DNA from 2 places in the Geomicrobium sp. JSM 1781026 genome. Region 2 is predicted to be linked to the other one. Evidence: predicted binding sites of a transcription regulator. Region 2 holds the regulator's gene; the other holds the start of a gene.
The links. The regulator LexA, encoded in region 2, represses DNA repair genes until DNA is damaged. The targets are predictions, from matches to a motif close to CGAACATATGTTCG.

Region 1 (3,155 bases), on a different contig from region 2:
ATGCCCGCAGATACAATAACTCCATCAACATCTACACCGATTGCATCAACGAGCTCATTTACATATTCAATCGATTTTTTGGAGTTGTTGGCAAGGCTACGAACCTCATCAGCAATAACCGCAAACCCTTTACCGCCATCTCCTGCTCTTGCTGCTTCAATAGCAGCGTTCAGTGCCAAAATATCTGTGGTGATTGCAATCTCACTAATGGTTTTTGCTATGCCTTCAATTTTTTTTGAACTTTCTTTTAAGTTGTTAAAAATTATAGTATTTGATTGAGATTGGTTTATTAATTCCTCGGTTTGCTCCTTAATATCAAATCCCTTTAGAAGCCCACGTTTTGCTGTTGTTAGCACCGCGTTAGATGCGTCCAAAATATTTGATGTAATTTCATTTATGGCAGTATCTCTTTTCGTTATGTCGGTGGCTATCTTTATAATAGATATAACGTTCCCATTATCGTCTTTTACTGGCATATAGGTAGCTTCCAGAATAAGGATACTTCCATCCTTCTTTACTCTTTTGATCTTATCTTGAAATTGCTCCCCTAAGCGGAGCTTTTCCCAGAACTGCTCATATTCTTCACTCTGAGAGAAATTATCTAGACATAGTTGGCGATGATGAGTATCAATTAATTCATTTAATGAGTATCCAACTGTTTTAGAAAAGATTGTATTTGCCCATTTGATTATTCCATCAGGCTTAAATTCAATCATTGCTAATGAGTTTTCTACAGCATGTAATAAGTGTCGTTGGTCGTGGTTTTGTCTACTGGATAGAGACGTGTGCATTACTACCTCCTAAATTTAAATTCAAATAATTATAACAAAAAAGAGCATTGTGGTGATCACAAGCGCCTAATTAAATGTAAATAAAATAGTTCGAATCGACTATTAAATTAGTCAATTAAACGTAAAAAAGCACGCTCATTGAGAGCGTGTCAATTACAGGAATTGGAGCGGATGTTACTAGATTGATCTATGTGTTTGACTTTTATTCATTATTGAATGACAAAAACACGGGTGCGGGCCCGCATCTATATCGCCTTACATCCGTCACCACATCAAACTTCAAGTAATGCATCACACCCTCCGCAAGCACATGAAACTGCCGTTGGTCGTGATTGACATAATGACAATGGTCCAAGACCTCGTAAAACAGCCCATCTCGTCAAAATGTAAACTGGATCAACTGGTTGTGTTCCATGCAGTCATCCAAAACGAGAGCAAACTCCTCCCACTGCTGCTCATCAATTTCTGGTTTATCCACCTTTTGGATGATCTTTCTGATGATCCAGCCACGCCTCGCGCCATTCAGGTAAGATCATTGGACTTGATTCCCAGCGCATGTTTGAGCCGGGCGTTAGTTTGTTGTCTTTCACGATGTACCCCCTCAATCGGGAATTTATGATCTTATTATATATTCGAACAAATGTTCTTTATCAAATGTTAAAAAATAGCAGCGTTTTACCACTGCACTTCACGAAAGGTCACCGCTTTGGTACCAAACGACCTCATATCAAAACAAAAGCGAGTTCCAGCAAATGCTGAAACCCGCGTCGTTATTAGTGTTTAGATGGAGCTTCCTACCGGGCTTGAACCGGTGACCTCATCCTTACCATGGATGCGCTCTACCAGCTGAGCTAAGGAAGCGATAAAATGGCTCCGCAGGCAGGATTCGAACCAGCGACCTACCGGTTAACAGCCGGTTGCTCTACCACTGAGCTACTGCGGAATATGTATGCTTGACGTCACGTTCATATCTTAGCACAGTCGGAAGAGTTTGGCAATGCGTGGCATCGTTTTTTGTTTGGAGTGAAAATTTATTTCAAAGATGACTTGTATTTGTGATTTTCGGGTATAGAGTGTAGTAAAATTGGCTTTTATCTATTAAAATCATCCTATAATCTAGAAAATATAACCAAAGGACGCTAGACTTATGTATCAATGGAAAGTATGATTGAGATGCATTGTAAAGTATTGGCTCAAAAGAAATTCGTATATTATGAAAAGAACATAAAAAGATTAGGAATAGAAAGAAATATTGATCTTTTTCGACAAAATATCATCTTTATGTGTAGAATTTTGTTATAATGATAGGGTATTCTTTCACGTTGTTGCCATGGGTTTGTAAGGTAGAAAGCGAACACCTCAGCTGAGCAATACTATTATGATTACGGGGTGAAACTATGGAAATCCGCTTTGCCACGCTCGATGATGTTGAGCAATTAATCGTAATGCGTTGGACGGATGCAAAAGAACAAGACAGTAGTTTGGATGAGAGTAGTTATACTGTTTTCCATGAGGAGTATAATAATTACTTGTTTGAAATTATTTTGAGTGATGAGCATTATGTTTGGGTAGCAGAAGACGATGGAAGTTTGACAGGGCAGATGTCATTGAAAGTTTCTCGAGGTTTTCCTTACCCAGATCAAGAACAAAATGTTTATGCTGTTATAACTAGTGCGTACACGACGCCGCAATATCGAGAGCGTAAGATTCTTGAGAGTATAATGGATGCGGTGAAGCAGTTTAAGGTTGAAGAAGCCATCACGCTCTTGTATGTTTCTTCAGAGATTTGTTGTGAGTCTGCGTTTTTTGAGAAGGCTGGATTTACTTACAGTAGCGCGTTTTTAACGCATATAGACGACCATTCAAATGAGGATTGATTCATATGAACGTCACACCGATCGGTGTTTGGGGTGCGTACCCGAAGCGAGGGGAGGCCACCTCTGCTTTTTTATTGGAAGAAAAAGGGTTTCGCTGTTTGTTTGATTGTGGGAGTGGCGTTTTGTCAGCGCTCCAACTTAAAATATCACTACACGAGCTTGATGCGGTTGTGGTCAGTCATTACCATCCAGATCATGTAGCGGATATTGGATGCTTACAGCATGCGCTATTCATTGATTCACATTTAGGGAAGCGAACGGCTACATTGCCGATTTATGCGCATCCGTATGACAAGGAGCAATTTTCAAGGCTGGATTATCAAAAGGTGTCAAAGGGATTTCCATTAGAGGCAGAGCAGTCATTAACGGTTGGGCCGTGGATAGTGAAGACAACGAACACCGTTCACCCGGTCGATTGCCTTGCGGTTCGCTTCGACTCAGAGAAGTATTCAATAACTTTTACTGCGGATACGGCGTGGAGTGAGGA
Region 2 (3,155 bases):
GCTTTTTATTGTTTTCTTTTAAAGAAGCAAAGAATGAAGCCACTTCCTCAGGCACATGGAACTCATCGTGCTCCCATTTATAGCTTTCTTTCACGAGTACAGTCTCGTCTGCTCCGAGAGCTTTCCCGTGAGCTTCATTCGTACCTGCTCTGTTCGGGGACCCAAAACCGATGACTGTCTTAATTTCAATCAAGCTTGGACGCGGATCCGCTTTTGCATCTGCAATTGCCCGGTCAATGGCATCAACATCACTTCCATCTTCTACAAGAATCGTGTGCCAGCCGTATGCATCGTAACGTGCCATTACATCCTCAGAAAACGAGCGATTCAAATCTCCATCTAAAGAGATGTCATTTGAATCATACAAAACAACAAGCTTCCCAAGTCCGAGATGACCCGCAAGGGATGCGGATTCTGAAGCGACCCCTTCCATCACATCTCCGTCACCACAAAGAGCGTACGTGTAATGGTCAAACAGCTCATATTTGGATGTATTGTATACTGCGCTCAGGTGGGATTCAGCCATTGCCATACCTACAGCCATTGCAAGGCCTTGACCGAGAGGTCCTGTTGTTGCATCCACACCTGGTGTATGTCCGTATTCAGGGTGACCTGGCGTTTTACTTCCCCATTGGCGGAAGTTCTTCAGTTCATCCATGCTCAAGTCATATCCACTAAGATGAAGCAGGCTATATAAAAGCATCGATCCGTGTCCGGCCGAAAGTACGAAACGGTCACGATCCCACCAGTTTGGGTTATCTGGTTCGTGCTTTAAATGTCTTGTCCACAATGCAAACGCCATCGGTGCTGCACCCATCGGAAGCCCCGGGTGACCGGAATTGGCTCGATTAATGCTATCAATGGATAACGTACGAATCGTATTAATTGCTTTTTCTTCTACTGTATTCAACACTCGTTCATCCTCTCCATCATTCCTATTAAACCTACTCTTGTCCATGATATACGGTTTTATTCATCAAAACAACCTTTAGAGCGGTTTGTTCATGACATTGAAAAAACCTGGATGCACCGTCCAGGTTGATGGGTTAAGCTATTCATTCTGTTAATAGGAACGCCTTCGTTTCTTTAATGAATGAGGAGTCACATCGCTTCCATTCTCATCAACCACTTTAACGGCTTGTAATTGCTTCTTAAAAGATGTTCTTAGACTACTCAAGTACTCATCTCTAAGCGAATGCTGTTCGAACTCTTCGTCATGAGTTAACCCCATCGTCCTTGCCCGCTTGGCAAGTTCGTTCATACGGTCGATTTTCTTACTAGAGTTCATCACGGATCCTCCTTTCGTTATTTATCATCGTTCTCACACGTTAGTATGTATATTCCCGAACAGCAAAAGAAATAAACCTAACATTTATAATTTAAAGAATTTAACCGGTTCGTCATTGTTTTCAGACCTCACGTAAAACGATGGCCAAAGTTATTAGTTTTACTTATATGAAAGAAATGCTGGATTTAAAACGACGGGTTCACTCGCCGCTAATGACGTTTGGGCTACAAACAACATGACAGCGACCGCAAAACCAAACAGAAGAATAATGAGCCACTCTTCTACCGTTTTCCTCTTTATAAGTGCTTTTGATAACTTGACCATCTGATCCCCTCCAAAACGTACGTTCGTATAACGATCATAACCGGAACAAATGTTCTTGTCAACAAGAAAAACAGAACGAGTGTTTGCAAACACATGTTTTGTATGCTATGCTTTTCCTAAGATTGGAAAGAGATAATGAGGTGAAACGATGACAAAGTTATCCGCACGCCAAGAACGCATTCTTACTTATATTAAAGATAATGTACGCAGCAAAGGTTACCCGCCGTCCGTACGAGAAATCGGTGAAGCTGTCGGTCTCGCTTCAAGCTCTACTGTGCACGGTCATTTAGCACGATTAGAGAAGAAAGGCTTTATTCGGCGTGACCCTACAAAACCTCGCGCAATCGAAGTGTTAGGATTAGATGGTGCAACGACAGACGCCTCTTCATACACCGAGAACAGCAATGCACCAGCGGCAACCGCTTACGTACCCGTTATCGGTAAAGTTACCGCAGGTCAACCGATTACGGCTGTTGAGAACATTGAAGAATACGTCCCTCTCCCTGAATCTTTTGTTGGGAATGAGTCGGTTTTCATGCTAACCATTGTCGGTGAAAGTATGATAGATGCCGGGATTTTGGACGGGGATCAAGTCATTGTTCGGCAACAACAGACAGCGAATAATGGCGATATCATCGTTGCAATGACTGAAGAGCAAGAAGCGACGGTAAAGCGCTTTTACAAGGAAGGTAATCAAATTCGTTTGCAACCAGAAAATGAAACGATGGAACCGATCTATTTAGATAATGTATCTGTGCTAGGGAAAGTGACCGGCGTACTGCGAAATATTCATTAAAGAACTGTTGAAATAATCTGTGTAGACACACAGGTTTTTTCTTTTTCGCTTTAAGTTTACATAATGTTTTTATTGTTTACTTTTCCGTTCTTTCACATAGAGAGCGACCCCGATCACACTAAGCATTCCAATTCCTGGTGTAGCGATCATAAGTGACACAATTAATCCAAACTCAAGCATACGCGGACCCCTTTAGTGTCTTTTACATCTAGTGTATGCAAGAAAATTTCTCACGTAACCGAGCGTTTGCACATTTGCCGGTTTGGGCACGATAACGGTATCTAAATAGATGAAGGGAGATATCGTTCATGTGCGGGCGATTTACATTCTTTGAGCAATTAGAAACCCTAGAAAAGCTATTTAACATCAAGTACAGACAGAATACCCCACTACCAACAAGCTATAATATCGCACCGACTCAATCAATTTTTTGCGTTTATCATGGCGGTACGTACGAACAGTTAAAAACGGTCAGATGGGGACTCATCCCCTCTTGGGCGAAAGAACAGAAATCTAGCCGTCCACTTATTAATGCCCGAGCAGAGACCGTCACAGAAAAACCTAGCTTCCGTCAATCCTTTCAAAGGAGGCGATGCATCATTCCTGCCTCTGGCTTTTACGAATGGCAAACGAAAAACAAAAAGAAGCAACCGTTTCACATCCAATTAAAAAACGGTGACCCACTCGCTTTCGCAGGCATTTGGGATACGTGGTCAAACGACACAGAACAGATGACGAGCTGCGCTA

Region 1: the regulator LexA is predicted to act here: its motif matches at 1,425-1,438, upstream of ACE1TF_RS07370 (YolD-like family protein).

Annotation. Positions count from the first base shown of each region.
Region 1 covers NZ_JBHFQF010000003.1:409,116-412,270, reverse strand. The annotation lists gene ACE1TF_RS07375 (methyl-accepting chemotaxis protein) at 1-791, opposite strand, end outside; gene ACE1TF_RS07370 (YolD-like family protein) at 1,171-1,269, opposite strand; tRNA gene ACE1TF_RS07365 (tRNA-Thr) at 1,577-1,652, opposite strand; tRNA gene ACE1TF_RS07360 (tRNA-Asn) at 1,660-1,734, opposite strand; gene ACE1TF_RS07355 (GNAT family N-acetyltransferase) at 2,189-2,668, shown strand; gene ACE1TF_RS07350 (MBL fold metallo-hydrolase) at 2,674-3,155, shown strand, end outside.
Region 2 covers NZ_JBHFQF010000001.1:566,298-569,452, reverse strand. The annotation lists gene tkt (transketolase) at 1-913, opposite strand, end outside; gene ACE1TF_RS02815 (DUF896 domain-containing protein) at 1,064-1,288, opposite strand; gene ACE1TF_RS02810 (hypothetical protein) at 1,448-1,612, opposite strand; gene lexA (transcriptional repressor LexA) at 1,761-2,408, shown strand; gene ACE1TF_RS02800 (SOS response-associated peptidase) at 2,717-3,155, shown strand, end outside.